Regions from separate parts of the Mycolicibacterium fortuitum subsp. fortuitum genome, predicted to be linked through region 3. Evidence: riboswitches for the same ligand, from Rfam matches in the RefSeq annotation. Region 3 holds a riboswitch; each other region holds the start of a gene.
What was found. A riboswitch is a leader RNA that binds a small molecule or an ion and turns the genes downstream of it on or off. The one in region 3 is predicted to bind cobalamin.
Positions count from the first base shown of each region.

Region 1: linked by a shared signal. The riboswitch ahead of MFTT_RS27575 (CbtB domain-containing protein) and the one ahead of metE (5-methyltetrahydropteroyltriglutamate--homocysteine S-methyltransferase) in region 3 are both predicted to bind cobalamin.
Region 2: linked by a shared signal. The riboswitch ahead of MFTT_RS30975 (PPE family protein) and the one ahead of metE (5-methyltetrahydropteroyltriglutamate--homocysteine S-methyltransferase) in region 3 are both predicted to bind cobalamin.
Region 4: linked by a shared signal. The riboswitch ahead of MFTT_RS07745 (ABC transporter substrate-binding protein) and the one ahead of metE (5-methyltetrahydropteroyltriglutamate--homocysteine S-methyltransferase) in region 3 are both predicted to bind cobalamin.

Region 1 covers NZ_AP025518.1:5,701,664-5,709,542, forward strand. The annotation lists gene MFTT_RS27555 (antibiotic biosynthesis monooxygenase family protein) at 1-126, shown strand, start outside; gene MFTT_RS27560 (serine hydrolase) at 101-1,465, shown strand; gene MFTT_RS27565 (histidine phosphatase family protein) at 1,557-2,105, opposite strand; gene MFTT_RS27570 (CbtA family protein) at 2,102-2,863, opposite strand; gene MFTT_RS27575 (CbtB domain-containing protein) at 2,885-3,100, opposite strand; cobalamin riboswitch at 3,081-3,202, opposite strand; gene clpC1 (ATP-dependent protease ATP-binding subunit ClpC) at 3,314-5,842, opposite strand; gene lsr2 (histone-like nucleoid-structuring protein Lsr2) at 6,157-6,498, opposite strand; gene lysS (lysine--tRNA ligase) at 6,632-7,879, opposite strand, start outside.
Region 2 covers NZ_AP025518.1:1,619,628-1,627,506, reverse strand. The annotation lists gene rplQ (50S ribosomal protein L17) at 1-205, opposite strand, end outside; gene MFTT_RS07810 (DNA-directed RNA polymerase subunit alpha) at 277-1,329, opposite strand; gene rpsD (30S ribosomal protein S4) at 1,406-2,011, opposite strand; gene rpsK (30S ribosomal protein S11) at 2,027-2,440, opposite strand; gene rpsM (30S ribosomal protein S13) at 2,446-2,820, opposite strand; gene rpmJ (50S ribosomal protein L36) at 3,008-3,121, opposite strand; gene infA (translation initiation factor IF-1) at 3,207-3,428, opposite strand; gene MFTT_RS07780 (NfeD family membrane protein) at 3,759-4,253, shown strand; gene MFTT_RS07775 (flotillin family protein) at 4,327-5,847, shown strand; cobalamin riboswitch at 6,146-6,329, shown strand; gene MFTT_RS30975 (PPE family protein) at 6,364-7,879, shown strand, end outside.
Region 3 covers NZ_AP025518.1:4,238,609-4,246,487, reverse strand. The annotation lists gene MFTT_RS20395 (hypothetical protein) at 1-107, shown strand, start outside; gene MFTT_RS20390 (hypothetical protein) at 130-441, opposite strand; gene MFTT_RS20385 (hypothetical protein) at 567-884, opposite strand; gene MFTT_RS20380 (hypothetical protein) at 1,092-1,829, opposite strand; gene MFTT_RS20375 (MspA family porin) at 1,861-2,550, opposite strand; gene MFTT_RS20370 (MspA family porin) at 2,642-3,343, opposite strand; gene MFTT_RS20365 (Rv2240c family protein) at 3,762-4,346, shown strand; gene MFTT_RS20360 (sensor domain-containing protein) at 4,427-5,101, shown strand; cobalamin riboswitch at 5,155-5,375, shown strand; gene metE (5-methyltetrahydropteroyltriglutamate--homocysteine S-methyltransferase) at 5,507-7,780, shown strand; gene MFTT_RS20350 (GntR family transcriptional regulator) at 7,785-7,879, opposite strand, start outside.
Region 4 covers NZ_AP025518.1:1,610,060-1,617,938, reverse strand. The annotation lists gene MFTT_RS07755 (ATP-binding cassette domain-containing protein) at 1-896, opposite strand, end outside; gene MFTT_RS07750 (FecCD family ABC transporter permease) at 893-1,933, opposite strand; gene MFTT_RS07745 (ABC transporter substrate-binding protein) at 1,930-3,132, opposite strand; cobalamin riboswitch at 3,170-3,356, opposite strand; gene MFTT_RS07740 (NAD(P)/FAD-dependent oxidoreductase) at 3,503-5,194, shown strand; gene MFTT_RS07735 (ATP-binding protein) at 5,228-6,715, shown strand; gene MFTT_RS07730 (LLM class F420-dependent oxidoreductase) at 6,782-7,645, shown strand; gene MFTT_RS07725 (LLM class F420-dependent oxidoreductase) at 7,670-7,879, shown strand, end outside.

The sequences.
Region 1 (7,879 bases), 1.5 Mb from region 3:
GCCTGGGCCACGGGCCGCGCTGCCGAGGCCCACAAGGGTGAACACGCCAACCCGGTCGCCACCGGCGCGTCGCTGCTGGAGTTCGAGGTTGTGCTGGACGTTGCAGGGCCCGCTGCCCAGGCGTAGCCGCGGCCGGACGCTGCACCGCACGATCGGCCTGACGGCCATCTCGGCGGTTGCCGCGGCCCTGGCTTGTGGCTGTGCGCCGAAAGTCGCGCCCGCGGCCGAAGTGTCCTACGGCGCGCACATCGACACCATCACCCCACCGGGTCTGCGAGCCAAGCAGACCATGGACATGCTCAACTCCGACTGGCCGATCGGCCCCATCGGCGTGCGCACCCTCGCGGCCCCCGAGAAGGTCGATCTGGTGGGCACCAAGATGGACTCGATCTGGTGGGACCGGCCGTTCAAGGTCACCTCGGTCGACATCGGGGCCGCGCAGGCGACGTTGCATGTTTTGACGTCGTACAACGTCGCCCAAGACATCGAACTGAGGACCAACGACGTCGGCCTCGTCGACCGCTTCGAGGTCACGCTGGTGCCGCCGAAGATCGACACCTGGGCCGACATCGACACCGAGCTGACCAAGTCGGGCGCGCGCTACTCCTACCGCGTGTCCAAGGTGAACAAGGGCAAGTGCGAGCAGGTGGCCGGCACTAACACCGAAATGTCACTGCCCCTGGCCTCGATCTTCAAACTGTATGTGTTGCTTGCAGTTTCGGACGCAGTCAAGGCCGGCACCCTGAGTTGGGACGATCACCTGACGATCACCAAGGAAGGCAAGAAGCTCGGCTCGGCCGGGCTGGACAAGCTTCCCCCGGGCTCTCAGATCACGGTGCGCACGGCGGCCCAACAGATGATCTCGGCCAGCGACAACATGGCCACCGACCTGTTGATCGGCCGGATGGGCCCGGCTGCGGTGGAGCGTGCCCTGGTGACCGCGGGGCATCACGATCCGGCGAGCATGACCCCGTTCCCGACCATGCATGAGGTGTTCTCGGTCGGTTGGGGCGAGCCCAATCTTCGTGACCAGTGGAAAGCCGCTTCTCCGGCCGATCGGGTGGCACTGCTCCAGCAGACCAATTCCCGTCCCTACGAACCGGATCCGTACCGCACCCACACGCCGGCCTCCAATGACGGGCTGGAGTGGTTCGCCAGTGCGGCCGACATCTGCCGAGTGCATGCGGCGCTGCAGGCCTCGGCGTACGGGCCGGCCGCGCCGGTGAAGGACATCCTCTCCGCACTGCCCGGCATCGATCCCGATCCGGCGAAGTGGAAGTACATCGGCGCCAAGGGCGGCAACCTGCCCGGCGATCTGACCTTCAGCTGGTACGCGGTGGACTACACCGGGCAGCCGTGGGTGTTCAGTTTCCAGCTGAACTGGCCGAAGTTCCGCAGCCCCACCGCCGCGGGGTGGTTGTTGCAGATCGCCAAGCGGGCGTTCGCCATGGCACCTGTGGGTTAGCTCGGTACGAGGCTGCGCCGGTTTCTACCTGAGGGCTGTGGTCGTCGCCGAACGACAACCCCGAGGTAGAAACAGGCGCCCCGGTGGAGACCTAAGCGCTGCGCAGCGTCCAGGCCTGACCGCGGAAATTCATGACGGTACGGCTCATCGGCGCAATGTCGATGCGCCAGAACGATTTCGGCGGGGCATCGAGAGCCACCAGGATGGCCGCGCGGATCACCGCGGGGTGGGTGACGGCGACGAGCCGTCCCCGCGCCGAGGCCAGGCTGTCCATCCACCCGTGCACCCGTTGGACGAGATCGACCACCGACTCGCCGCCGTGTGGTGCCCGGGTCGGGTCGGTGAGCCAGATCGCCAGGTCCGCGGGCCGGACACCGCTCAGTACCGTCCCGCGCCAGCTCCCGAAGTCCAGGTCGGCCAGTCGGGGTTCGACCGCCGCCGACAAACCCAGCAGTTCGGCGGTCTGCCGCACCCGTTTCTCGGGCCCGCAGTAAGCCGCGTCGACGACACCGAGCTCGACGGTCGAATTGGCCTGCCGATGGCCCAACTGGTTCAGCGGTTCGTCGTTGGGGAATCGTCCGGCCGCCATGGCGTCGGTCATGGCATGCGACACCAAGGTCAGCCGGACGACCTCACTCACGCTGGGAGAGACTCCCGTTTACCCTCAAGCACCTTCGACGCCAGGGCCCCGAACACCAGCCCGATGGTCGCCCAGATCACCACCTGCGTCCCCAGCGAGTACAGCCGGAATTCATAGAGGTCGTCGCCGGGGAACGCCGACGGGGTCTCATGGATGCCCGGAAGGATCAGGAAGACCACCGCCATGGACACCACGTAGTCCGCGACACCGATCAGGCAGGCGTTCCACACGCCGAACTTCGGCGTGAGCCGGCGCGTCAGCAGGATCGAACCGACGAACAGAGCCGCCGACAACGCGACCAACAGCAGGTACAGCAGAGTGCGCTGCTTGATCGTCTCGTCGAGGCTCACCGCCGGCGGGTTGGGCGGATATTTGAGCGCCGGGACGATCCACAACGACACCAGCATGCCGCCCGCGGTCAGTGCCGCCAGTGCCCGTGCGGTGAGGTTGATCCGCCCGTACACCACGCAGAACACGACAGCCAGCAGCGCGCCCATCGCGACGCTGAAGATCAGCACACCCAGGCCCATGCCGATGTTCGACTGGACACCGCGGGTGAACACCTCGGCGCTCTCTTCGCCGCCGTGGGAATGGCCGCCGTGAGAATGACCGGCCGCCTCATGCGCCGCACCGACGCCGTTCTCGAAGTCGATGGCTCGGCCGATGACCGGTTCGATGAACAGCTTCGCCCAGATGAACGCGAGCACGCCTGCCAGGGCGCCGGCCAGAATGCCGCGCCCGATGAGTTGTCTTTCCATTTGTTCGGTTTCTCCGCTGCGTCAGTGGCAGGGGAAACCGAGCAGGTGGCGGGCGTCGTGCACGAACTCGTGCACGTAGGTGTTGTTGCCGAACACCGACGTCGCACCCTGATCCATGCCGACGAAGTAGAGGGCCAGCAGCGCCAGGAACGCCGTCAGGGTCAGCCAGAGCACCGCCTTGGTGGCTGACAGGTCGATCGGCCGTGCGTGGCTCTTGGTCGCTTCGGTGAAAGTCATCTACTGGTCCTTCCCGGGAATTCGCGTCCCAGTCCGTGTCATGACAGGTCAGGGTCTGACTTTTAACAGTGGCGCGGCCGTCCTGGATTCTCACCAGGTTCCTTTGCCTGTCGATTACAGCAGCATCGTAACTATCGGCGCAGGAGAACTTCCCATCGGCAGGCATGAAAAATGCCCCCGCCATTTCGGCGGGGGCATTTCTCGTGTCGAACCTTATTCCGCGGAGGCCGCGGCCTTGGCCAGATCCGGGCCGTCGGAACCAGCCGCCTTGGGCGCCCCGGAGAACGTGAACTTCGCGTCCTCGCCGGCGCCTTCGCCGTCCCAGCCCTCGACGTCGACCGTCACCAACTGGCCGGGGCCGAGCTCCTCGAAGAGGATCTTCTCGGACAGCTGGTCCTCGATCTCACGCTGGATGGTGCGGCGCAGCGGGCGGGCACCGAGCACCGGATCGAAGCCGCGCTTGGCCAGCAAGGCCTTGGCCTTGGGAGTGAGCTCCATGGCCATATCTTTACCGGCCAACTGGTTGCCGACCCGGCCGATCATCAGGTCGACCATCTGGATGATCTCGTCCTGCGTCAGCTGGTGGAACACGATGATGTCATCGATGCGGTTGAGGAACTCTGGCCGGAAGTGCTTCTTGAGCTCGTCGTTGACCTTCTGCTTCATCCGCTCGTAGTTGTTCTCCCCGCCGCCCTGGCTGAAGCCCAGCCCGACCGCCTTGGAGATGTCGGACGTGCCCAGGTTGGAGGTGAAGATCAGCACCGTGTTCTTGAAGTCGACCGTGCGGCCCTGGCCGTCGGTGAGACGACCGTCTTCCAGGACCTGCAACAGGCTGTTGTAGATCTCCTGGTGGGCCTTCTCGATCTCGTCGAACAGCACGACCGAGAACGGCTTGCGGCGCACCTTCTCGGTGAGCTGGCCGCCCTCTTCGTAGCCGACGTACCCCGGAGGGGCACCGAACAGCCGCGACGCGGTGAAGCGGTCGTGGAACTCGCCCATGTCGATCTGGATGAGCGCGTCGTCGTCGCCGAACAGGAAGTTGGCCAGCGCCTTGGACAGCTCGGTCTTACCGACACCGGACGGACCGGCGAAGATGAACGAACCGGACGGGCGCTTCGGGTCCTTCAGGCCGGCACGAGTGCGGCGGATGGCCTTTGAAACGGCCTTGACGGCGTCCTCCTGGCCGATGATCCGCTTGTGCAGCTCCTCTTCCATGCGCAGCAGACGCGTGGTCTCGGCCTCGGTGAGCTTGAACACGGGGATACCGGTCCAGTTGCCGAGCACCTCGGCGATCTGCTCGTCGTCGACCTCGGCGACCACGTCGAGATCCCCGGAGCGCCACTGCTTCTCCCGCTCACCGCGCTGGGCGACCAGCTGCTTCTCCCGGTCACGCAGGCTCGCGGCCTTCTCGAAGTCCTGCGCGTCGATCGCGGACTCCTTCTCCCGGCGCGCGTCGGCGATCTTCTCGTCGAACTCGCGCAGGTCTGGCGGAGCAGTCATCCGGCGGATGCGCATGCGGGCGCCGGCCTCGTCGATCAGGTCGATCGCCTTGTCCGGCAGGAACCGGTCGTTGATGTACCGGTCGGCCAGGGTGGCCGCGGCCACCAGCGCGCCGTCGGTGATCGAGACGCGGTGGTGCGCCTCGTAGCGGTCGCGCAGACCCTTGAGGATCTCGATGGTGTGCTCGACGGTCGGCTCACCCACCTGGACCGGCTGGAACCGGCGCTCCAGGGCGGCGTCCTTCTCGATGTACTTGCGGTACTCGTCGAGGGTGGTGGCACCGATGGTCTGCAGCTCGCCGCGAGCCAGCTTCGGTTTCAGGATCGAGGCCGCGTCGATGGCGCCCTCGGCGGCACCAGCGCCGACGAGTGTGTGCAGCTCGTCGATGAACAGGATGATGTCGCCGCGGGTGTTGATCTCTTTGAGGACCTTCTTCAGGCGCTCCTCGAAGTCACCGCGGTAGCGGCTGCCTGCGACCAGCGAACCGAGGTCCAGGGTGTAGAGCTGCTTGTCCTTGAGCGTCTCGGGGACCTCGCCGTGGACGATGGCCTGCGCCAGGCCCTCGACGACGGCGGTCTTACCGACGCCGGGCTCGCCGATCAGCACCGGGTTGTTCTTGGTGCGGCGGCTCAGCACCTGCATGACCCGCTCGATTTCCTTCTCACGGCCGATGACCGGATCGAGCTTGCCTTCCATGGCGGCGGCGGTCAGGTTCCGGCCGAACTGGTCCAGGACCAGCGAGGTGGACGGGTTGCCCGACTCACCCCCACGGCCCCCGGTGCCGGCCTCGGCGGCTTCCTTGCCCTGGTAACCGCTCAGCAGCTGAATCACCTGCTGGCGCACGCGCGTCAGCTCGGCGCCGAGCTTGACCAAGACCTGGGCCGCGACGCCCTCGCCCTCACGAATCAGGCCGAGCAGAATGTGCTCGGTCCCGATGTAGTTGTGGCCGAGCTGCAGCGCCTCACGCAGGGACAGCTCCAGCACCTTCTTGGCGCGCGGAGTGAAGGGGATGTGGCCGGACGGCGCCTGCTGCCCCTGGCCGATGATCTCCTCGACCTGGCTGCGCACGCCTTCCAGCGAGATGCCCAACGACTCCAGCGACTTGGCGGCTACGCCCTCGCCCTCGTGAATAAGACCCAACAGGATGTGCTCGGTCCCGATGTAGTTGTGGTTGAGCATCCGGGCTTCTTCTTGCGCCAGGACGACGACCCTGCGGGCACGGTCGGTAAATCTCTCAAACATCGGTGGTTACCTGCTCTCCATCGCTAGCGATACCCGCGTACGGCTTCGTTATATCGGTTTTCTCGTAGCCCGCACGCAGTACCTACCGTCCACTCTAATGGGCGGCTGTCCCGGGTGCGGAGGTTGGCGGTCCGTTCCACAGGGGGATGCACCCAGTTCGAGCTGTTCACATCTACTGCTGCAGATGAGCAACGCCCCCGGTCGGCGATTCGTTTCCGAAATCCACGTGTTCGGGGTTCGCCACTAGCGAAAAACTCCGGACCGGGAATTCTCACCGGTCCGGAGCTGGCAACTATCGGTTACGTTGCGGTCGTTTATGTTGCGGCGTGGAATGCGTCGATGACGTCGGCGGGGATCCGGCCACGGGTCGACACGTTGTGTCCGTTGCGTCGGGCCCATTCACGGATGGCGGCACTCTGCTCGCGGTCGATCGCCCCGCGGCCACGGGCCGGCCCCGCCGCCCGTCCGCGCCGACGGCCGCCGACCCGGCGCCCGGCCTCAACCCACTGCTTCAGGTCGTTACGGAGCTTGGCGGCATTTTTGGAGGAAAGGTCGATCTCGTAGGTGACGCCGTCGAGGCCAAATTCGACCGTCTCGTCGGCGGTGGCTTCACCGTCGAAATCGTCGACCAACGTGACGGTCACTTTCTTAGCCATTACCCCGCACCGAACCCTTCCGCTTACGCATTGGTGACTTACGCCTGAGTATCCTTCACCCGCGCACTAATGTGCCACAAAACACGCATATTTCCAACAGCGCATGGATCGCGCCAGTTCGGTTGCCGCGACCTCAGTTACTGTGACGGCGAACAATCGGGAACAAAACTGTCTCTCTAATAGACAACCCCGTCAACGCCATCAACAAGCGATCGATACCCATTCCGGTGCCGGTGGTCGGCGGCATCGCGTACTCCAATGCGGCAAGGAAATCGTCGTCGAGAACCATTGCCTCGTCATCTCCGGCGGCAGCCGCACGAGCCTGTGCCTCGAAGCGTTCCCGTTGGATTACCGGATCGACGAGTTCCGAATATCCCGTGGCGAGCTCGAATCTGCGTATGTAGAGGTCCCACTTCTCGGTCACACCCGGAATGCTGCGGTGAGCGCGGGTCAGCGGCGAGGTCTCGACCGGGAAGTCGCGGACGAACGTAGGGGCCCAGAGCTTCTCGCCGACGGCATGTTCCCAGAGTTCCTCGATCAATTTTCCGTGTCCGTAGCCACGGTCCCGCGGAATCTCGACCTCGAGTCGATCAGCAATACGCCACAAGTACTCCACCGAAGTCTCCGGCGTGATCTCCTCACCCAGAGCCTCGGACAACGAGGGATACATTTCCAATGTATCCCATTGCCCGTCGAGGTCGTAGATAGTGCCATCAGGCAATGGCACCTGACGGGTACCGATCGCCTCGTCGGCGACCTCTTGAATAAGTTCGCGTGTGACTATCGCGGAATCGTTGTAGTCGCCGTACGCCTGATATGTCTCCAACATCGAGAATTCCGGTGAGTGCGTCGAATCAACACCTTCGTTACGAAAGTTCCGATTCAACTCGAAAACCCGGTCAAAACCGCCGACGATGCAGCGCTTCAGGAACAGTTCCGGAGCGATACGCAGGTACAGATCCACATCGAGCGCATTCGAGTGGGTAATGAACGGCCGGGCCGCCGCTCCACCGGCCAGCGTCTGCAACATCGGCGTCTCGACCTCGAGGAAGCCCCGACGTTCCAGCGCCGAGCGAACCGCCCGCACGACCGCCACCCGCTGACGCGCGATGCTGCGCGCCTCCGGACGCACGATGAGATCCACGTAACGCTGACGAACGCGCGCTTCTTCGCTCATCTCCTTGTGAGCAACCGGAAGCGGACGCAGCGCCTTGGCCGCCATCTGCCACGAATCGGCCAGCACCGAGAGTTCACCGCGCTTGGAACTGATCACCTCACCGTGAACGAAGACGATGTCGCCGAGGTCCACGTCGGCCTTCCACGCGTCGAGCGACTCCTGCCCCACCTGGGCCAGGCTGATCATCGCCTGCAGCTGTGTGCC
Region 2 (7,879 bases), 2.6 Mb from region 3:
TCTTCATGACCTCGCGCCGGTTGTGCAGCTCACCCTTCTTGGCATGGGTGATCAGCTTCTCGGCGTACGGACGCAGCGCCCGTGCCTTAGGCTCGGTCGTCTTGATGCGACCGTGCTCGAACAGCGAGGTGGCCAGGTTGGCCAGGATCGCCTTCTGGTGTGAGGACGACCCGCCGAGGCGAGCACCCTTGGTGGGCTTGGGCATTGCGACTATCTCCTAAATGGGGCCGGCCCCCGTATCAGGTAGGACCGGGACGACTGTTCTTCAGAGCTGGTTCAGAGCTGTTCGGTCTCGGCGTAGTCCTGGGTATCATCCAGGTCGTAGCCGGCGTCGCTGGTCCAGGTGCCGGTTGCGGCGTCGTAGCCGGCGACCTCCGACGGATCGAACGTGGCCGGGCTGTCCTTGAGCGAGAGACCCAGCTGGTGCAGCTTGATCTTCACCTCGTCGATGGACTTCTGGCCGAAGTTACGGATGTCCAGCAGGTCGGACTCCGTGCGGGCGACGAGCTCGCCCACCGTGTGCACACCCTCGCGCTTGAGGCAGTTGTACGAACGGACGGTCAGGTCCAGATCGTCGATCGGCAGCGCGAAGCTGGCGATGTGGTCTGCCTCGGCCGGCGACGGCCCGATCTCGATGCCCTCGGCCTCGACGTTGAGTTCCCGTGCCAGACCGAACAGTTCGACCAGGGTCTTGCCTGCGGACGCCAGGGCGTCACGCGGGCTGATCGAGTTCTTGGTCTCGACGTCGAGGATCAGCTTGTCGAAGTCGGTGCGCTGCTCGACACGGGTGGCCTCCACCTTGTAGGTGACCTTGAGGACCGGCGAGTAGATGGAATCGACCGGGATACGGCCGATCTCGGCGCCCGACGCCTTGTTCTGCACTGCCGGGACGTAGCCGCGGCCGCGCTCGACGACGAGCTCGACCTCCAGCTTGCCCTTGTCGTTCAGGGTGGCGATGTGCATGTCCGGGTTGTGCACGGTCACACCGGCCGGTGGCACGATGTCGCCTGCGGTGACCGCACCCGGGCCCTGCTTGCGCAGGTACATGGTGACCGGCTCATCCTCTTCGGAGGACACGACCAGGCCCTTGAGGTTCAGGATGATGTCGGTGACGTCTTCCTTCACTCCGGGGACGGTGGTGAACTCGTGCAGCACACCGTCGATGCGGATGCTCGTGACCGCTGCGCCCGGGATGGACGACAGCAGCGTGCGCCGCAGCGAGTTACCCAGCGTGTAACCGAAACCGGGCTCCAGCGGCTCGATGACGAACTTGGAGCGGTTGTCGGCGAGGGTTTCCTCGGACAGTGTGGGTCGCTGAGAGATCAGCATGGTGTTTCTTCTCCTTCTCGGCACCCGCTATTTGATGCCGTCTGGGTACCTACCGGCCGGGCGGCCGGATAGGTCATTACTTCGAGTAGAACTCGACGATGAGCTGTTCGGTGAGCGGCACCTGGATCTGGGCGCGCTCGGGCAGCTGGTGCACGAGGATGCGCTGACGCTCCCCCACGACCTGCAGCCACGACGGGACCGGACGCTCACCAGCGGTCTGCCGAGCAACCTCGAACGGCAGGGTGTTGAGCGACTTCTCCTTGATGTCGATGATGTCGTACTGCGACACCCGGTAGCTCGGGATGTTCACCTTGACACCGTTGACGGTGAAGTGGCCGTGGCTGACCAGCTGACGGGCCATCCGGCGGGTGCGCGCCAGGCCGGCGCGGTACACCACGTTGTCCAGGCGGCTCTCCAGGATCTGGAGCAGGTTCTCGCCGGTCTTACCCGACTGGCGGTTGGCCTCTTCGTAGTACTTGCGGAACTGCTTCTCCAGCACGCCGTAGGTGAAGCGAGCCTTCTGCTTCTCCTGCAGCTGGGTGCGGTATTCGCTCTCCTTGATCCGCGCGCGGCCGTGCTGGCCGGGCGGGTAGGGGCGCTTCTCGAACGACTGATCTCCGCCGACCAGGTCGACGCCGAGACGACGCGACTTGCGGGTGGCGGGGCCGGTGTAACGTGCCATTTTCTAGAATCCTCCCTAGACCCGGCGCCGCTTGGGCGGACGGCAGCCGTTGTGCGGCTGCGGGGTGACGTCGGAAATCGCGCCCACCTCGAGGCCTGCGGCCTGCAGCGAGCGGATGGCGGTCTCGCGGCCCGAACCCGGACCCTTCACGAACACGTCGACCTTCTTCACGCCGTGCTCCTGCGCCTTGCGCGCAGCGTTCTCGGCGGCCAGCTGTGCGGCGAACGGGGTCGACTTGCGCGAACCCTTGAAGCCGACGTGACCCGACGACGCCCAGGCGATGACGTTGCCCTGGGGATCGGTGATCGAGACGATCGTGTTGTTGAACGTGCTCTTGATGTGCGCAGCGCCGTGCGGGACGTTCTTCTTTTCCCGGCGACGGGTGGTCTTGCCGCGCTTGGCGCCCGCGGCCTTCTTCGGTGGTGCCATCGGGGTTACCTAGCCTTCTTCTTGCCGGCGATGGTGCGCTTCGGGCCCTTGCGGGTACGCGCGTTGGTCTTGGTCCGCTGGCCACGCACCGGCAGACCGCGGCGGTGCCGCAGGCCCTGGTAGCAGCCGATCTCGATCTTGCGGCGAATGTCGGCCTGCACCTCGCGGCGCAGGTCACCCTCAACCTTGAGGTTGCCTTCGATGTAATCGCGCAGAACGGTCACCTGATCGTCGGTCAGGTCCTTGGTGCGCATGTTCTTGTCGATGCCCGTCGCGGCGAGGATCTCGTTCGAACGGGTACGGCCGATGCCGTAGATGTAGGTCAGCGCGATCTCCATGCGCTTGTCGCGCGGAAGATCAACGCCTACGAGGCGTGCCATGTGGCGGTGTTCCTTCTTCTCTGCGGAGGTCTGGTCCCAGCCCGTTCCCTTCAGCCCCTAAGGGCTCCAAGGGGTCCGGCCTCCGTGCCGGACGTGGATGAGTGCTCATCGCGGATGAGCGGCGTATCCGCTCAGTGGTGCTGGGAGTTCATCATTCAGTTGTGTTGTGATCCGTCAGTTGAACGGATCAGCCCTGCCGCTGCTTGTGGCGGGGATCGCTGCAGATCACCATGACCCGCCCATGCCGGCGGATCACCCTGCACTTATCGCAGATGGGCTTGACGCTCGGGTTCACCTTCACGGCTGTTTCGATCCTTCTGGCTTGTTGGTGTCATGCGCATGCGCACGTCACCGTTCTCGTCGTTACTGGTCGGGCTTCTATCGGGTCACTTGTACCGGTACACGATGCGGCCCCGGGACAGGTCGTAGGGCGAGAGCTCCACCACTACGCGGTCCTCGGGCAGGATGCGGATGTAGTGCTGCCGCATCTTGCCGCTGATGTGGGCCAAGACCTTGTGTCCGTTCTCCAGCTCAATGCGGAACATCGCATTGGGCAGAGGCTCGACCACGCGACCCTCGACCTCGATGGCACCGTCTTTCTTGGCCATACTTTTCGGCGATCCTTGCTTTCGTTTCGTAGCTTCATCAGTCTCAATGCAGCCCGTCGTGGTGCTGCAACCGACCAACTTCAAAACGTGAGCCGGATCGAGGCGAAGTTGCAGAAATTCAGCAGTTCCAAGACGGGGCACGCAAAAAGTCGGCGCGATAGTCGCACCGTTGGTCCACAATACCCGCTCGGCGGCCAGTACCAAAATCACGGCTGATCAGCTCCGGCGACCTCGATCTGCCCCGAATATTGGTGCGCCGAGAAGCCACGAATCAAGCGAGAATGGTACGGACTGATCCGCGCACCCGGCGAATGGAGACACAAGCACGTGATGGCTGTGTACCTGGCCGCGTTCGTCGTCGGCGGCATCGCTGTACTGGCCGCCCTGCTGCTCGCCGATGTCGGGCACGGCGACGGCATGCCCTTCCTGAGCCTGACCGGCCTGTCGGTCGCCCTACTCGGCGCCGGCACCGGCGGCCTGATCGGCACCTGGCTGGGCCTGGGCACCATCTGGTCCGCGGCCCTGGCCGCGGCCTGCGCGGTCGTGCTGGTGTTCACCCTCAACGGCCTGCTGTTGCCCTACATGCGCCGCCAGCAGTCCAACTCGCACAAGGGCCGGTCCTCTTATGTCGGCCTGCTCGGCACGGTCACCCTCGAAGTCCCGCCGGGCGGATGGGGCGAGATCTCCTTCGTCGACGCCGACGGCAACCGGGTGTTCTCCCGTGCCAAGAGCGACGAGGCCGACGCCCTGCCCAAGGCGACGCGCGTCTACATCGCGGATATCGATCCGGATTTCGTCCACATCGTCGCAGTTCCAGAAACCTGAGCTTCCAGCAACCTGAGCAGTTCCAGAAACCTGAGCTGCACCCGAGCGCTGCCCCACCGAGAAAGGCACCACAGTGTCCCTGCTGCTCATCGTCGTCCTCGTCGCCATCGCCGCGATCCTGATCCTGGTGGTCCTGCCGCTGGTCTACGTGAAGAACTACATCAAGGTGCCGCCCAACGAGGTGGCCGTGTTCACCGGACGCGGCACCCCCAAGGTGGTCCGCGGCGGCGCCCGGTTCCGGATGCCCGGCATCGAGCGGGTGGACATCATGAGCCTGGAACCGTTCAACGTCAGCATCAACCTGCAGAACGCGCTGTCCAACAACGGTGTGCCGGTCAACGTCGAGGCCGTCGGACTGGTGCGCATCGGTTCGGCCGACGAGGCCGTGCAGACCGCGGTGCAGCGCTTCCTGACCTCCGACCTCAACGAGTTGCAGCGTCAGATCAACGAGATCCTGGCCGGCAGCCTGCGCGGCATCACCGCGACCATGACCGTGGAGGACCTCAACTCCAACCGCGACAGCCTGGCCCGCAGCGTGGTCGAGGAGGCCGGCGGTGACCTGGCCCGGATCGGCATGGAGGTCGACGTCCTCAAGATCGCCGGCATCTCCGACGCCAACGACTACCTGAAGTCGCTCGGCCAGCGCCGCATCGCCGAGGTCAAGCGGGACGCCACGGTCGGCACCGCCGAGGCCGAGCGCGACGCCCAGATCCAGTCGGCCAAGGCCCGCCAGGAGGGGTCCATCGCGCAGGCCGAGGCCGACACCGCGATCGCCACCGCCAACCAGAAGCGCGACGTCGAGCTGGCCCGGCTGCGCGCGCAGACCGAGGCCGAGAACGCCCAGGCCGACCAGGCCGGACCGCTGGCCAACGCCCGCGCCCAGAAGGACGTCGGCATTGCCACGGAGCAGGCCGAGGCGGCCCGGGTGCAGGCCCGCATCGAGGTGGAGCAGCGCCGCGCCGAACAGGCCCAGGCTGCCCTGCAGGCCGACGTGATCGCACCTGCCGAGGCGAAGCGACAGGCCGACATCGCGATCGCCGAAGGCCAGCGCCAGTCCACGATCCTGGCCGCCGAGGCCGCAGCCGAGACCGAGCGGCGCAAGGGTCAGGCCGAGGCCGACGCCCGCAAGGCGGCCGCCGACGCCCTTCGGGTGGAGAAGCAGGCCGAGGCCGACAGCCTGCAGGCCAAGCTCGTCGCCGAGGCCGCCGGTAAGAAGGAACTGGCCGACGCCCTGCGGGTCGAGCAACAGGCCGAGGCCGCCGGTATCGAAGCCAAACTGCTGGCCGAGGCCAACGGTAAGAAGGAGATCGCCGCGGCGCTCAACGGCTACACGGCCGAGGCTGCGCGCCTGCTGATGCTTCCCGACGTGCTCGCCTCGGTGGTCAAGGCGACCGAGGCGGCGGCCGCACCGCTGGCCGAGATCGACCGGCTGTCGATCATCGGCGGGTCTGGCGACACCCAGGGCGCGGTCGGGAGCCTGCTCGGCATCAGCCCGCTCGCGGTGGCCAACATCCTGGAGTCGCTCAAGGCCTCGGGCATCGACGTGGCGGCCATGCTCAACCGGAATGCTGACAAGGCCGACGCGCAGGACTGATCGCGCAGGACTGATTCAGCGTCGAGGAAGCGAACCGACTTCGGCTACCGGGACGCTGAGTCAGGCGGGTTCGGGCCCGATGGCCACTGGCCGGTCGGGCGCGCGCCCGCGTACAGGACGTCGTGGCGCACCGTGACGTCCCCGCCAGCGGGGTGTGCTGGTCGGCACGGTTGCCTCAGGTGTTCACCCAATGAGCGACTCAAGTTGGCGGGCATGGCCGGAGGTCAACTCCCGCAACAACGTTCCAAAGGCAGATCGGTTGGGCGATCGGGCGACGCGCGCGTCAGCTATTGCATCTTCCAGTGACATGCGACAATGCCCCGGTACGGCAACGATGGTGCAGGAAGCCGGTGTAAATCCGGCACGGTCCCGCCACTGTGATCGGGGAGCGACCCTCAACAGCCACGGCTCTCAACAGAGCTGGAAGGCGAGGCGAGCGTTGATCCGAGAGTCAGGACACTCACATCGTCGCATCCTTCGACGCGGGGCGGTGTACCCCGAAGAGAGCTGGTCCCCTTGCCTGCCCCGGTCTGGGCGGCGTCGCCGCCTGAGGTCCATTCGTCCTTGTTGTCCGCCGGCCCCGGCGCCGGCTCATTGCTGGCCTCCGCCGCAGCGTGGTCCACATTGGCGGCGGACTACAACTCCATCGCCGAAGAGCTGACCGCAGTACTGGGCGCAGTCCAGTCCGAGATCTGGATGGGCCCATCCGCGGAGGCGTACGTGGCCGCCAACGGCCCCTATCTGGCGTGGCTACGACGCGCCGAAGCCCAGGCCACGTCGACGGCCGCCGCGCTGCAGACCGCCGCCGGGGCCTATGCCAGCGCCCTGGCGGCCATGCCGACCATGGCTGAGCTGGCCGCCAACCACGCCGCACACGCGGTGCTGGTGGGCACGAATTTCTTTGGTGTCAACACCATTCCGATAGCGCTGAACGAGGCCAACTATGCGCGGATGTGGGCACAGGCCGCCGCGGTGATGACCACCTACGAGGCGACGGCGGACGCCTCGGTGACCTCGGTGCCACAGCTCGAGGCGGCGCCCCCGATGCTCAAGGTAGAGCCCGCGATGCTCAAGACGCTGGACAGTGCGGACTCGGCCCCGGAAACCGCGCCGGAGGCCCCGCAGTGGTTCACCGACTTCGCCAAGTGGCTCGAAGGCTTTGTCCCCCAAGCGCCTTATCCCGACAGCAGCCAGTATCCGCTCTACGTCGAGCTGCAGGAGTTCTTCAACAAGATCGGCTACACCGGTATCCCGGATCCGCTGGCCGATTTCTTCGCCGGGCTGCAGAACGGATCGAATCTGCTGCCACCAATCGGGGTGCCAGGGTCGTGGCTGGGTTGGACCGGCAACCCGTTGAGCTATCTCAACCCCGCCACCCTGGCCTATATCTTCTCGGTGCCACTGGACCCGGTGTCCTATATCGTGTTCACCAGCAAGGTGATCATCGACGACCTGATCGCGGTCCTGTACACCGCGCTGTTCAATCCCCAGGCCCTGGGTGTGGTCATCCCCCTGGTGATGGTGGAGATCATCGGGTCCACGATCGGCAACACCATCCAGTTGCTCAACTACACGATCACCCAGACGGCGTTGCTCCCCGTGTTGCTGCCGGCGCTGGCCGCCACGACCGCGCTGGCCCCGGTCGGAGTGGTCGGCGGCCTGGGAGTCGGGGCGCTGGCGCACCATGCGACGACGGAGGCCGTGGTGCCGCCGCCTTCGCCCGCGCCGCCGTCAGCCGGCCTGACAATGGCTCAGCCGTCGCCTTCTGCACCGGCCCCTGCCCCGGCCCCCACGCCGGCCCCGCCGCCGACGCCGACGCCTACCCCAGCTCCCGCACCGCCGCCTGCCCCGCCGCCGACGCCGGCTGGCCCACCTTCGGTGTCCATGCCCGCCTACGGGTACATGGTCGGCGGCTTGGACATGGGTGCCCGTCGCGCGGCGGGGAGCAGAACCCGCAAGAAGGCGGCCTCCAAGCCGGCCGCCGACGAAGCTGATGTGGCCGAGCCTGAGGAAGATGCTGCGGCACCGCGTC
Region 3 (7,879 bases):
CGCCACCGCCGCCACAGGAAGTGCCGGTCGAGACAACCTCGCCGCCGACAACGACCATGTCGAACCCCTACGCCACCACCTCGGCGCCCAACGGGGCCGCGTTCTGATCCGTGCAGACGGCGGTCGGGGTCAGCCGAACCCGATCCCGATACCGCCCCAGACGCCGTCGTCGGCTTCGTTGGGGCACGACACATCCACGTAGACAGTGGTATTCGACGGGTCTGTGCCGGCTGACCGATCGGGATTGTGAACCGCCGTTGCCCGGCAACGGGTGAGGGGCTCGCTGCTGACCCCGCTGACCCAGTTGATCTGGACGTTGTAGCCCTTGGCGGTCAGGTCGTTGATGGTGTCGGCTGCCGATCGGGTGCCTGCTGCCGGATCTGCTCCGGCGGCAGGGGCCAGGAACGTCGCCGCGCACAGCACACCGAAGGCTGCGAACACTTTCGGCAATCTCGATGCCCGCGACATGGTGACCCTTCCAGCGGCCGGACCGGCATTTTCCAGTCTATTCCGCCGGAACTGCCCCTGGCAGGACCAATGTCCGGCAACGTGGTGCGTGGCACCGGTCAAGAAGTCGAACTTTCGTCCGGGCATTGCACATCCACATACACCGTCACGGCCGTCTTCGGCAGGGGCGGTATACCCCGGTTCGGATTATGGATCGAATTGACCCGGCATCTATCCAACGGCAAAGTGCTGGGCCCGCCAACCCAATTGATCGCCACGGTGTACCCCTCGGCGCTGAGGGCCGCGAGCGTTTCATCGGCCCGCTGCCCGCTGCCCGCAGCGGGTTCCGCCCCGGCCAACGGCACGCCGCCGATCGCGATGACCGGCACGACCAGGGCCGTACCGATGAAATTTGGATAACGCCTGTACGCCAGCATCCCCGACCTCCTGGCGGTCGGATCTCATGCTGTCGCTCTCACCGGTAGCCCCGGCCGTCGTCGTCAGTGTATTCCAGATGTACAGGAAGTTAACGGAAAGTGTCCAGAATTCATCTTGACTGACGGCCTCGGCAGAAGTGCCGAGCGCGACCGTGGCGGGCAAAAAAATCGGGCAGCGTCCGAATTGCCGGACGCTGCCCGAGTGTGTCAGGGGGCGGGTGGGGCACCGGGAGCCGGAGCGCCCGGTGCCGGCGGAGGTCCGGGGGCCGGCGGCGGGGCCGCCGGATCCGGGAGATTCTCCCCGAGACCTTGCGGGATGTTGGTTCCGGGCGGGGGAGCGGTGCCCGGAAGTGGTTCGCCCAACTGCTCTTTGGGGACCTGCCCGAGAAGGGAACCGCGCAGGTTCCCGTTGCGGTACAGCGTGTGCATCTGCCGCATCCAGTCGAGCCCGGAGATATCCGCGTTCTCCTGGCCCGGCTCAACCCCGACCACCGTGCCCTGGCCGGGTGCCGCCGGCTTCTCGTTCTGCGGGAAGAAGTATCCGTTGTTGAACGCCCTGAGGTTGGGTGCCTCGGTCGGTGGCGGCCCACCCGGTGCAGACGGGGCTGCATACTGGCCGAGCAATGCGCCGGGACTCATGTCGACCCCGTTCGGGACGCCGAGCCGGCCGGGGGCCGTTTCGGTGCCGGTCTGTCCCAGGACCGACAACCCGTTCGACCCCAGCGGTGCACCCATGAGAGGCACCGTGGGGCCCGGCGGTGGGGGCGCCTCAGGAGCCGGGGCCGGTGCGGGAACCGCAGGGGCGCCCGGAACCTCTGGCGGTGCCGGGTCGGCCGCGGCGGTGGCCGAGCAGGCGACCGCCGCACCGACCGCGAACAGCCCGGCTGCGGCGAGAGCGGCCACCGCGTTCTTGACCGCGAATGGGCTGTTCGAGTTCTCGCTCATGCCTTCGTGTTTCGCTTTCACGTCCCGCCCGTCAGACTGCCTTGGTGACGCCGTAGTACGCGACCACATCGTCGGTGTCGGTGGTGGAGCTGGTCAGAGTGGCGTACGACCGCAGGAATGACTGGCCGACGCAGCCGTCGATCTTGATGTGGACGTCTTTCACGGTGACGCGCACGGGCGCGGCCTTGAACGACTTCTTGTTCACCGAGACGTTGGTGACGGTGCCGGGCTTGGCGTGGATCTCGATGGTGCCCGAGATCGGCATGCTCACGCCGGTGGGGATGATGCCGGCGAGCGTGGAGCCCGATGTGCTCAGGCCGATCGATCCGATGAGGCGGACCTGTCCGAGTTCGATGCCGCAGCCGATCTGATAACCGGTGTCCAGCGTTCCGCCGTTCAGCGTGGTGGACCCGCTGCCGGTGACGGTGCCCGTGAAGGTGGCTCCCACCAGGTACTCACGCGAGGACGCAGCGGTGGTCAGCGGTGCGACCGGCAGCTGGCTTTCGTCCTTGGCGGAAACGGTGAGCGTCCAGCCGTCCGGGGTCTTGACGACGCCCGGTTCAGCGGAAGCGACGAGTCCGTTGTCCGGCGGGGGTCCGGCGTCAACGGCCGGTGCGGCGGGGTCCGGCGGCGGAGGCGGGGGGTCCGCCGACGCGAGGGGCGCCAACGCAACCGGGGCCAGCAGGCAGACAGCAGCCAAGGTGGCGAAACGATTCAACATGCGGGAACTTGTGCCTCTCATGGGTTTTGAGTCCGAGGGATCAGCGCGGTGCTCAGGGCGGGTCATGGTCGGTGTGGTATCCGGGCCGGGGTCAGACGGCCTTGGTGACGCCGAGGTAGGTGATGACGTCGTCGGTGTTGTCCGTGGAGCTGGTCAGGGTCGCGTAGGTGCGGATGAACGACTGACCGGCGCACTGATCGAACTTGATACGGACGCCCGTGATGGTGACGCGGGTACCTGTGCCCTTGAACGACTTCTTGTCGATCGGGACGATGGTGACCGTGCCCGGCTTCAGGTACACCTTGCCCTGCAAGCTGATTCCGGTACCGAGGCTGGCGTCGCCCGCGGACCCGGTGAACGGAATCTTGATTCCCGGGCTGAAGCTGATGCCCGGGTTGATCTCGGTCTCGTCGCTGATGATGCCGCAGCCGATCTGGGCGCCGGCCTCAAGCGTGCCGCCGGTGAGCTTGGTCTTGCCGCCACCCGAGACCTTTCCGGTGAACGTCCCACCGACCAGGTATTCACGTGACGATATCGCGGTGGTCAGCGGTGCCACCGGCAACAGGGTCTCGTTGGAACCGGCGACGGTCACGTGCCAACCGTCAGGGGTGTCCAAGACTCCCGGGGGCGAGGACGGTACCGCGCCGGTGTCCGGTGGGGGCGGAGCCGGCGCGGCGGCCGCGGCGGGGGCGGCGGGGTCCGGCGGCGGCGGGGGATCTGCTGATGCAAGGGGCGCAATCGCTACAGGGGCCAACATGCAGACTGCAGCCAGGGGGGCAAAACGACTGAACATGCGTGAACTAGCGCCTCTCGTGGTTTTGGACCGGGCCGTTCTGCGACGCACCATGGTCGCCAGAACCCAACGGTTCCAAGGAATCTGTCGCGACGAATCATTAACCGGTTGCGTTTCGATTCGGTGAACAACGACCCAACAGTCGCCGCCGCATTACCGTCCAGCTGGAATCGTCGAAACTGTGAAGTGGCTGGGAAATGCTCTGCGCCGCAGCGCATTACATATATGAGGTATCGGACGCCGCAGTCGGCACACAATGGACGACCGTTAGGGGGAGCGGGTTGGCCGGGTGTTCACCTTTTGGACATGTGGAACCTCGACCGTGTGGTGATTCGGGGGTAAGGCGGACGCGCGACGAGGCGCGGAGGTCGATGTGGGCGCCCTGCGCCCGAACTGCTACCGACTGACGGAGGAATCGTTGAAGTCGACTCAGGTGTACGAGCACGGAATTGCGGCGCTTCTCGTCGTCTTCGGTATCGGGTTCGCCGCCATGCCATGCGCCACCGCCGAACCGGGTGATGAGGCCGGCGCGCCGGGGCCGGTAGCGCCACAACTTCCCCCGGTTGCGGCGGTAGCGCCGGCCGCAGGTCCGGTACCTGTGCCGGTGGCCAGCACGGACGACCCCGGAGCGCCTGCGGTCACAGCCTGCTCGACGTTCGCCAACGCACTCGATTCGGCATCGACCTTCTACGGTGATTTCGCTGACTCGATCGAAGGGGTGGAGCGCCCGGACTACGGAGACCCGACCATCAGCACGACCAACACCAGCGGCCGTACCGCGCTGCGCGAGGCGGCCGCATCGGCACTGAATGCTGCTGGCACACCTGGCCTTTCGCCGGACATCGCCAACCCGATGCGGTCCTGGTCCTTCGGCGCGACCAAGCTGCTCCTCAAGATGGGGCTACGCAGCGGCGGCCAATCGCTCAATGACACGGCCACCCAGCTCAACAACGATGCCACCAACGCGCAGATGGCTTGCGCGGCGGCAGGCACCCACGCCTGAACGGCATCTCGATCGCATTGCCCTGATCAGTTCGACCCAGCCATGTGCGCGGTGAACCGTGCCGTCAGTAAAGGAATACCGTGATCCGGCTTGCGATTTCGCTGGTGATGCTCGTGCTGCTGGCAACCAGTTGCGCCGACGACGCCGACAAGGCGCAGGGGCCGCCGAAGGATGTGCCCAAGTCAGCGCTCGAGGGGTTGCTGCTCAGCCCCGACGAGATCAACGCCGTGATGGGGACCGACGGAATGGTGGCACACCCCCCGGTCACCGAGATGAGCGATCACCGCAATCTGTTGCCGAATCTGAATTGCCTCGGCGCCTGGCAGGTGAACGAGTCCGCCATCTACGGGGACCGCTGGACTGCCATGCGCCAGGTGCTGCTGCGCGCTCCGGACAACGATGACTGGGACAACCTGGTGGTGCAGTCGGTGGTGATCTTCCCGACAGCGCAGGACGCCCGAGAGTTTCTCGGCCAGTCTGCGGAGCGCTGGTCGAAGTGCACCGACCACAAGGTGAACATCACGCTCAACGGTGAACCGCTGCCCAAGTGGAAGAGCGGTGAGCTCACCAAGACCGACGACGAACTCACCCTCCCGTTCACCCGTGTCAACGGTGATCAAATCCGCGCGTGCCAACGTGCGCTGGCCGTGGCAGCCAATCTCGTCATGGACGTCCAGGCGTGTAAACCGGCGGGTGCGTCGGTGACCCAGGCCGCCGACGTGGTGGACGAGATCAAAGCCGCGATGCCTCGCTAGACCCTGGTCAGCACCGGGTAGGCTGAGCTGCGCAGCTGGTTTGTCGGTGCCGCAGTAGATGCGGTGCCGCCATCGAACGTCGCAGGCTGATTGAGATGCGACGTGAGAGGGAACCCGGTGGGAATCCGGGACTGTCCCGCAGCGGTATGCAGGAACGACCGCCGTCATCAGCACTGGCCCGCAGGAAACTGCGGCTGGGAAGCGACGGCCAGTAGGAGCACGGTTCGCGTGCGTGCCTGTGAGTCCGAAGACCTGCCAGCCGTACCGGGCGCGCCGCGTCCGGTGGTTCATCGCCTCGCGGAATGGGCAGTGGCCGAAGACGGTTCACCCGTGGCGGGGTGGCCCGGGTTCGGTTTGTTGTCTCCTGGCGGTGGCCATCCTCTTCGTACGTTGAAGGACCTCGTCATGAGCACAACCGCAAGACCTTTCACCGCCACCATTCTCGGCTCGCCCCGGATCGGACCCAACCGAGAGCTCAAGCGTGCAGTCGAGAAGTACTGGGCGGGCCGGATCGGCCGCGACGAACTTGAGGCCGTGGCGGCCACATTGCGTCGCGACACCTGGTCGTCGCTCGTCGCGGCGGGGCTGGACTCAGTCCCGGTCAACACGTTCTCCTACTACGACCAGGTGCTCGACACCGCAGTACTGGTCGGTGCGCTCCCGTCGCGGGTGGACGGCATCGCCGACGACTTGGACCGCTACTTTGCCGCGGCCCGTGGCAACGACGAGATACCGCCGCTTGAGATGACCAAGTGGTTCGACACCAACTACCACTACATCGTGCCCGAGATCGCCCCAGACACCACCTTTGCTCTCAACCCGGCCAAGGTGCTGGGTGAGTTGGAAGAAGCACGTGCACAGGGGATCCCGGCGCGGCCGGTGATCGTCGGCCCGCTCACGTTCCTGGCGCTGTCCAAGGCAGTAGAGGGAGCTGACGCGCCCATCGGCCAGCTCGACGACCTCGTCGCCGTGTACGCCGAACTACTCGACGTGCTCGCCGAGAAGGGGGTCGGTTGGCTGCAGATCGACGAACCCGTCCTGGTGACCGACATCCTCGACAACGCGGCCGAACTCGCCGAACGGACCTACACCCGTCTGGGTGGATTGGCCAGGCGTCCTTCCATCTTCGTCGCAACCTACTTCGGTGAGCTGGATGACGCGCTGCCCGCGCTGGCCCGTACGCCGGTCGAGGCCATCGGTGTCGATCTGGTTGCCGGAACCGGTGCCGCCCTGGCCGCAGTGCCCGAGCTGGCGGACAAGCTCCTGGTGGCGGGCGTGGTCGACGGGCGCAATATCTGGCGCACCGATTTGGAGGATGCGCTGGGGACTTTGTCCACGCTCCTGGCCGGTGCCAGGTCGGTGGCGGTATCGACCTCCTGTTCGACATTGCACGTGCCCTACACCCTCGATACTGAGGACGACCTGGACGCCGCGCTGCGTTGCTGGTTGGCCTTTGGCTTCGAGAAGGTCACCGAGGTAGTGGCGCTGGCTCGTGGTCTCGAGGACGGCGGTGAGGCCATCTCGGCAGAGATCGGCGCGTCCAATGCGGCCATCGAGTCACGCAAATCCGATCCGCGCCTCAACAATAACCAAATCCGAAACAGGATCTCGGCGATTGCCGCCTCGGGCGCCAACCGTGGACCGGCCGATCGGCGTCGCGCCGCCCAGCAGGACCGGCTGAAGCTGCCTGCCCTGCCCACCACCACCATCGGGTCCTACCCGCAGACATCGGCCATACGTATTGCCCGCGCCGATCTCAGGGCCGGCAAGATCGACGTCGCGGAGTACGAGCGCCGGATGAAGGCCGAGATCGCCGATGTCATCAAGCTGCAGGAGCAGCTGGGCCTGGACGTGTTGGTGCACGGTGAGCCCGAGCGCAACGACATGGTGCAGTATTTCGCCGAGCAGCTCGACGGGTTCTTCGCCACCCAGAACGGCTGGGTGCAGTCGTACGGCAGCCGGTGCGTGCGACCGCCGATCCTGTACGGAGACGTGGCTCGGCCGAAGCCGATGACCGTAGAGTGGATCACCTACGCACAATCACTCACAGATAAGCCGGTCAAAGGCATGCTCACCGGTCCGGTCACCATCCTGGCCTGGTCGTTCGTCCGGGACGACCAGCCGTTGGCCGACACGGCTGCACAGGTGGCGCTGGCGATTCGTGACGAGACCGTCGACCTGCAATCGGCGGGCATCGCGATCATTCAGGTTGACGAGCCGGCACTGCGAGAGTTGCTGCCGTTGCGATCGAAAGACAAAGAGGCGTACCTGAACTGGGCGGTGGACGCGTTCCGGTTGTCCACTTCCGGAGTGGACGATTCAACACAGATCCACACTCATCTGTGTTACTCGGAGTTCGGTGAGGTCATCGGCGCAATCGCGGACCTCGACGCGGACGTGACCTCGATCGAAGCGGCTCGGTCACACATGGAGGTGCTCGGCGATCTCAACGCTGTCGGGTTCTCCAACAGCGTCGGGCCGGGCGTGTACGACATCCACTCGCCAAGGATCCCCGGCGTAGAAGAGATTGCCATGTCGTTGCGCGAGGCACTCAGAGCTGTTCCGGCCGAACGGCTCTGGGTCAATCCGGACTGTGGCTTGAAGACCCGCACCACCGCTGAGGTGACGGAGTCGCTCAAGCACCTGGTGGCTGCGGCCGCTGAGGTTCGCGGGGCATAGCGGCTCAGCTCGTGGCGGCCTGGGAGTCGAGCCAGGCCGCCAACGAGCGCCCGGCCTCAAGGACGTGGCGTTCGGCGATGGTTCGGGCGGCTTCGGTGT
Region 4 (7,879 bases), 2.6 Mb from region 3:
AGGATGATCTCGGCGCTGTCTCCGTCCCGCCAGCCCTCCCGGGACAGCACGCGCGTCACTGCCGAACGCAAGGGTTCAGCGGCTTCGATGCGAGCGGTGCGATGGTCGCCGTCGTCGACGATGGTGAACATGCCGCTGGCCGGGTCGAAGTGCAGCGTGTCGTTGCCGAACATCGCCGAGATGCGCCCGGACACCATGAGCTCCTCGCCGATGGTGTCGGTGAGGGTGCCCGACCGATCCATCAGCCACACCCGGTCGGCGACCCGCAATGCCAGTTCCAGGTCGTGGGTGCTCAGCACCACCGCCAGCTGCTGGTCACGGGCCAGCTTGCGCAGCAGTCCGAACAGCGCGGCCCGCGCGGACACATCCAGGAATGCGGTCGGCTCGTCGAGGATCAGCAGGCCGGGTTGTTGGGCCAGCGCACGCGCGGTCAGCACCCGCTGGCACTCGCCGTCGGACAGTTCCGCGGCCGACCGCGACGCCAGGTGCCCGGCGCCGGTGGCTGCCAGTGCCCAGTCCACGATCTCCTCGTCGGCGCGACCCAGCCGGGCGGCCAGGCCCAGGTGCGGAATTCGGCCCAGCCCCACCAGTTCCCGCGCCGACAGCAAGCCCGGGTCGATCCGTTCGGTGAGGACCACGCCGACCCGTCGGGCCAGTTCGTCACGAGGCAGCTTGGTCAGGTCGGTCCCGTCGAGCAGCACCTGGCCCCCGAGCGCCGGCTGCAGCCCGGCCAGGGTCCGGATCAGGGTGGATTTGCCGGCGCCGTTGGGGCCGATCAGCACGGTGAGCTCGCCGCGGCGGGCCTGCGCATCGAGTCCGGTGGCCACGGTGCTGACCTGGCGGCGGTGGCGGTATCCGATGCTCAGGTCGGCCAATTCGACTGCAGGATTGGTCATGCCAGCATCCCCGAGCCTCGCCGGGCCCGCAGCAGCACGGTGATCACCACCGGCGCCCCGACCAGCGCCGTGACCGCGTTGACCGGAATCACCAGATCGCTGCCCGGCACCTGGCTGACGATCCCGCAGGCCAGGGCGGCCACGGCACCCAGCAACGTCACCGCGGGTACCACCACGCGGTGGTCGGAGGTCCCGACGGCGATGCGCGCCAGGTGTGGGACCACCAGGCCGAGGAACGCGATCGGTCCGCAGAATGCCGTCGTCACGCCCGCCAGCACCGATGCCGACCCGACCGTGACCATCCGGGCTCGCCGGACGTTGATACCCATGGTCACGGCGTAGCTCTCACCGAGCAGCAGCGCGTTGAGCGGCCGGATCGTCAGAGCAGCGGTGGCCAGCCCGCCACCGACCAGAGGGAGTAACAGTCGCAGGTCGCCCCAGCCGGTTCCGGCGAAACTGCCCAGTCCCCACAGCAGAAATTGCTGCACCCGTTGCGGGTCGGAATAGACCATCGCAAGGCTCACCAGTGCGGTGCTGGCTGCGCCCAGCATCACCCCGATCAGCAGCAGGGTGGCCGGCGAGCGCGTCCAGCGCGATAGCGCCAGCACCAGCGTCAGCATCGCGGCGGCACCCAGCGCGGCCGCGACCACCGACCCGGCGCGGCCGACCCCGGCCATCCCGGCGCTGAACCCGGCGCCGGCGCTGCCGCCGACCAGCACCACCAGCGCCACGCCGAGGCTGGCACCGGAACTGACCCCCAGGATGTAGGGATCGGCGAGGGTGTTGCGGAACAGTGTCTGCAGTTGTAGCCCGGCGACTCCGAGCGCGGCCCCGGCGGCCAGCGCGGTGAGCACCCGGGGTAGTCGCATGTTCGCCACGATCACCTGCCAGCGCGGGTCGGAAGCCTCGGCGCCGAGCAGTACCCGCACGGTGTCGGCGAGCGGCACGCGGACCGGGCCGAGCGCCAGGCTCAGCAGGACCAGCACAACGACCGCGACGACCAGGCCCGTCAGAACCAGCGGAGTCCGGGCCCTCACCGAGGGACCTGGCGGTAGAACGCGAAGTCGTGGCCGGGTGCCAGCTCGGGATGCAGGATGGCCACCAGGTCGCCGAGCAGAAGATCCGGCCGCGCCGTTCCGCGCTCCCAGTAGGTGTTGCGGCCGTTCTGGTCGACGGCCTTCGTGGCCGACCACACCTGACCATCGCGGACGGCAGTGAGCTCGCCGTAGCGGCTGTCTTGGGATGCCGCGTCGCTCACGGTGTTCCAGTTGTCGGTGACCAGCCACAGTGGTGCGTTTCCGGCGCGGGCGTAGACCGATTCGAAGTTCAGCTGCCGGTTCTGCGCGCCGGTGTCGCTGAGCCAGGGGTAGGTCCCGCCGGCGTCGGCGACCAGCCGGCCCGGGTAGCTGGCGCCGGTGGGCATCGACCAGTTGCCCGAATACATGGCGCCCACCAGGACATCGACCGATCTGGCCGCGGCGGCCCGGGCGCTCAGCGCGTGGTAGCCATCACGGATCTGGCGGTAGGTCTGCTCGGCCTGGCGTTCGGTACTGGTCAGTGCCGCAAACATTTTGATCCATTCGGCGCGGCCCAGCGGGGTGGGCTCGAGCCATTCGGCGTCGGCGACCACCGGGATTCCGGTCTCACGCAACTTCGGATAACCGGGGTCGTCCACGCCCTCGGTGACCAGCACATCGGGGCCGGCCTGCAGCACCGACTCGATGTTGAGCTGCCCGCCCGGGGCGTAGCCGACGATCGCGCCGGCATCGATGCGGCTACGGATCTGCGGATCGGCAACCTCGGCAGGACTGGATACCCCGGTCACCACATCGGCCTGACCGAGTTCGGTGATCATCGCCAGATGGGTGGTGGAACCCGAATACAGAGTGCGTACCGGGACGGTGATTTGCTGGGCGTGTGCGAGTTCGCCGGTCAGCTCGGGGGCCGGGGCGCCGCAGCGCACCAGCACATACGACACCGGCTGTCCGCCGAGGTAGGGGCGCTGCACGGTCAGGATCTGGTAGCTGCGGTGGTATTCGAGGCGGAAGTTGGTGGCCTCGGACAGGGTCGATTTGTCCGGGAAGTAGTCGGCGGCCGGATCGAAGCCGGTGATGCAACCGGGACGCGCGCCGTCGGTGACGGTGGCGTGCTCGGCCGAGCAACCGGCCGCCGAGGCGACCGCAATGGTGACCAGCGCCGTCATCAGCGCACGTGCCACCCACAACGCACGGGGCATGGGCGTGCATCAGCTTCCTCGGGGTACACCGCCCCGGATCGCAGGACGCGATGACGTGAGTCTCCTGGCTTTCGGATCACCGTTCGCCTCGCCTTCCAGCCCCTTTGAGAGCCGTGGCCGATGAGGGTCACTCCCCGATGACAGTGGCGGGACCGCGCCGGATTCGCACCGGCTTCCTCACTGTCGTCATCGCCTTACCGGCGACATTCTTACATGCCGTGCCGGCGCAGGCCTTTGACTCATTGGCCGACACCCACAGTGTTGCCTCGCGTAGTTGGCTCGCGTCGTTGGCTCGCGTCGTTGCGTCGCGTAGCCACAGGCCACCGAGGCGGCCGACGCGCCGCTGCGGCGGGGCGCATAATTAGCAGCGATGACCGGCCCCGCCTCCCAGCCCCGTAAACCCGTAATCCTGACCGTCGACGACGATCCCGCGGTGTCCCGCGCAGTTGCCCGGGACCTACGCCGTCACTACGGCGAGCGGTACCGGATCGTGCGCGCCGAATCCGGCCCGGACGCCCTGGAGACCCTCAACGAACTGAAGCTGCGTGGCGACACCGTCGCGGTGTTCGTCGCCGACTACCGGATGCCGCAGATGAGCGGCATCGAATTCCTCGAATCCGCGATGGACCTCTACCCGATGGCCCGGCGGGTGCTGTTGACGGCGTACGCCGACACCACCGCGGCCATCGACGCCATCAATGTCGTCGACCTGGACCACTATTTGCTCAAGCCGTGGGATCCGCCGGAAGAGAAGCTGTACCCGGTGGTCGACGGCCTGCTGGAGGCCTGGCACGCGGTCGGCGACCGGGCCATCCCGCACACCAAGGTGATCGGGCACCAGTGGAGTTCGCGGTCCTGGGAGGTGCGCCAGTTCCTGGCCCGCAACCAGCACACGTTCCGGGCATTCACCACCGACGAACCCATGGGTCGTCAGCTGCTCGATGCCGCCGGGCTGGACGGCCTGCAGCTGCCGGTGGTGATCACCGAGGGCGGCGAGACGCTGGTCGAACCGAACGACGGCGAGCTCGCCGACATGCTGGGATTGTCGACCACCCCGTCGCTGACCATGTACGACCTGGCCGTGATCGGCGGCGGCCCGGCGGGTCTGGCCGCTGCGGTGTACGGCGCTTCCGAAGGCCTCAAGACGGTGTTGATCGAGGGCACCACAACGGGCGGGCAGGCCGGCCGCAGTTCCCGGATCGAGAACTACCTCGGCTTCCCGACCGGGGTGTCAGGAGCCGAGCTGGCCACCTCGGCCCGCAGGCAGGCCGAGCGGTTCGGCGCCGAGGTGATCACCACCCGCGAAGCCGTCGCCCTCGACATCGCAGGCGCAGCCCGCACCATCACCTTCGCCGACGGCGAGACCATCGGCGCCCGGGCGGTCATCCTGGCCACCGGCGTCGAGTACCGCCAGCTCCCGGTGCCGGGGTGTTGGGCCGATCCCGACAACCCGAACAACTATGTCGGCCGCGGTGTGTACTACGGCGCCTCGGTGTCGGACGCCTCCGAATGCAAGGGCGAGGACGTCTACATCGTCGGCGGCGCCAACTCGGCCGGGCAGGCCGCGATGTTCATGTCCCGTGAGGCCAAGTCAGTGACGCTGCTGGTGCGCGGCCCGTCGCTGGAAGCGTCGATGTCGTACTACCTGATCCAGCAGATCGAGCAGACCCCCAACATCTTCGTGCGTACCTGCACCGAGGTGGTCAATGCCATCGGCGAGGACGATCACCTCGTCGGCCTGGAGTTGGTGAACCGGCAGTCCGGCGAGCACGAGGAGGTGCGTGCGACGCGGCTGTGCTGCTTCATCGGCGCCACCCCGCGCACCGAGTGGCTCGACGGCGTGGTGGCCCGCGACGACCACGGGTTCATCCTCGCCGGCCCCGACCTGCGCGACGTGTGCGGCTGGACCCTCGAACGCCCGCCCCATCACCTGGAAACAAGTGTGCCCGGTGTGTTTGTTGCAGGAGATGTGCGTGCCGAGTCCGCCAAGCGGGTGGCTGCCGCCGTCGGCGAAGGGTCGATGGCCGTGATGCTCGTACACCGCTACCTGGCAGAAGCGTGATGGCCGGCGAGGCCTGAGGAGTTGAGGACGGATATGGGCGAGACCTGCGTGCGGGACGAACTGAGAACACTGTTCCTGTTCGAGCACCTGTCCGACGATCAACTCGACACGTTGTGTCAGGCCGGCAGCATCGAGACGTTCCCGGCCGGCCCGATCGTCACCGAGGGTGACCCCGCCACGTGCTTCTACGTGATGCTCGACGGCGAACTGGTGATGTCGAAGCGCTCCGCTGGCGTCGACATCCAGACCAACCGCACCTCCATGCGCGGCGTCTACTTCGGTGCCTGGTCGGCCTACATCCCCGGTGAAGAACACATCTACGAAGCGTCGGTGCGGCTGACCAAGCCGTCGCGGGTGTTCGTGCTGGACGCGAATGCGTTCGCGGGTTTCATGCAGTCGCAGTTCCCGATGGCGGTGCACCTGCTGGAGGGACACAAGGTCGGCGGCCGGCGCCAGAGCCAGATCATCGGTCAGCGCGAGAAGCTGCTGGCGCTCGGCAACATCACCGCGGGCCTGACCCACCAGCTCAACAATCCCGCGGCAGCCACCGCGCGCGCCGTGGCCGACCTGCGCGAGGGCGTCGGCAAGATGCGTCACAAGCTGGCGATGCTGGCCGACGGCAAGTTCACCCCGCAGGCGCTGCGGATGCTGGTGACCATCCAGGACGAGGTCGCCGAGCAGGTCGCCAAGAACAAGGGGCTTGAGCTGACCGCGCTGGAGACATCCGACCGCGAGGACGAGATGGGCGACTGGCTCGAAGACCACGACATCACGTACGCGTGGGACTACGCCCCGACGTTCGTCGAAGCCGGCCTCGACATCGACTGGCTGGAACGCATCTCGGCATCGGTCGATGACGCGCTCAAGGACGGGGAGGCCTCTGCCACCCTTCAGGCCGCCCTGGGCTGGCTGAAGTACACCATCGACACCGAGCTGAGGATGAACGAGATCGCCGAGGCGAGCCGGCGAATCTCGGCGCTGCTGGCCGGGGCCAAGCAGTACTCGCAGATGGACCGCGGCGACTATCAGAGTGCCGACGTCCACGAACTGCTGCGCAGCACACTGATGATGTTCGGCGACAAGATCGGCAAGGACAAGCCGGTCAGCCTGTGCAAGGACCTCGACAAGTCACTGCCCGAATTGCATTGCTATCCAGGCGATCTCAACCAGGTCTGGACCAACATCATCGACAACGCCATCCAGGCGATGGACGGCCACGGCACGCTGACCCTGCGCACCAGCCGGGAGACCGACGAGATGATCCGGGTGGAGATCTGCGACGACGGGCCGGGCATCCCCGCCGAGGACATCAGCCGGATCTTCACCCCGTTCTTCACCACCAAACCATTCGGGGAAGGCACCGGCCTTGGCCTGGATCTGGCTTGGCGCATCGTGGTCGAAAAGCATCACGGCGATCTGCGGGTGCAGTCCAAGCCCGGCGATACGCGCTTCATCGTGCTGTTGCCCCTGCAGGCCCCAGCGCCCGAGGGCCAGGCCGCCGAGGCGCAGGCCGCAGAGTAGCGACAGATCCAGAATCAGCGTGATTCGCCAGGAATAGCCCCAGCACGCACTCCGGTTGAGACGTTCATGACCCGGACCCCAGCGGACACCAAGCCCGATCTCGGCACATACGGCGCGTTCGGCCACTACTCGCAGTTCCAGCAGCTGTCTCCGCAGCAGCTGCGGGACATCGAAGGGCTGGGCTACGGCGCGATCTGGGCCGGCGGATCCCCACCCGCCGAGCTGGACTGGATCGATCCGATCTTGGCCGCCACCAACACTTTGCAGCTGGCGACCGGCATCGTGAACATCTGGAGTGCTGCCGCAGGCCCGGTCGCCGAGTCTTTCCACCGCATCGATACCGCTTATCCCGGCCGGTTTCTGCTGGGCATCGGGGTCGGACATCGCGAGGCGATCGGCGAGTACCGCAAGCCGCTCGACGCGCTGACCGACTACCTCTACAAGCTCGACGAGTACGGCGTGCCCGAACACCGTCGGGTCGTGGCCGCGCTCGGTCCCAAGGTGCTGCAACTGTCGGCGGCCCGTTCGGCGGGTGCGCACCCGTACCTGACCACACCTGAACACACCGCGCAGGCTCGGGAATTGATCGGGCCGGGGGCATTCCTGGCTCCCGAGCACAAGGCGGTGCTCACCACCGACGTGGACAAGGCCCGCCACATCGGGCGCAAGGCCCTCGACATCTACCTGGGTCTGAGCAACTACCTCAACAACTTCAAGCGCCTCGGCTTCACCGACGAGGACCTCGCCAAGCCGGGCAGCGACCGGTTCATCGACGCCGTCGTCGCGCATGGCACGGTGGAAGAGGTGGCCGCGCGGCTGCGGCAACACCGCGACGCCGGCGCCGACCACGTGCCTGTACAAGTGCTGACCTCACCGGACAAACTGGTACCCGCACTGGCCGAACTCGCCGGGCCGCTCGGCCTGGCCTAGAGGACCAGAGACAAGGACTCGCAGATGACCGAATCACTTTCGCTCAAGCCCGATCTGGGTCGCTACGGGGTGTGGACGTTCGGGGCGGTGCAGCCCGAGCAAGCCGCCGAGATCGAGAAGCTGGGCTACGGCGCGCTGTGGGTGGGTGGTTCTCCCGCCGCCGACCTCGCTTTCGCCGAACCCATCCTCGAGCAGACCGAGAGGCTTCAGCTGGCCACCGGCATCGTCAACATC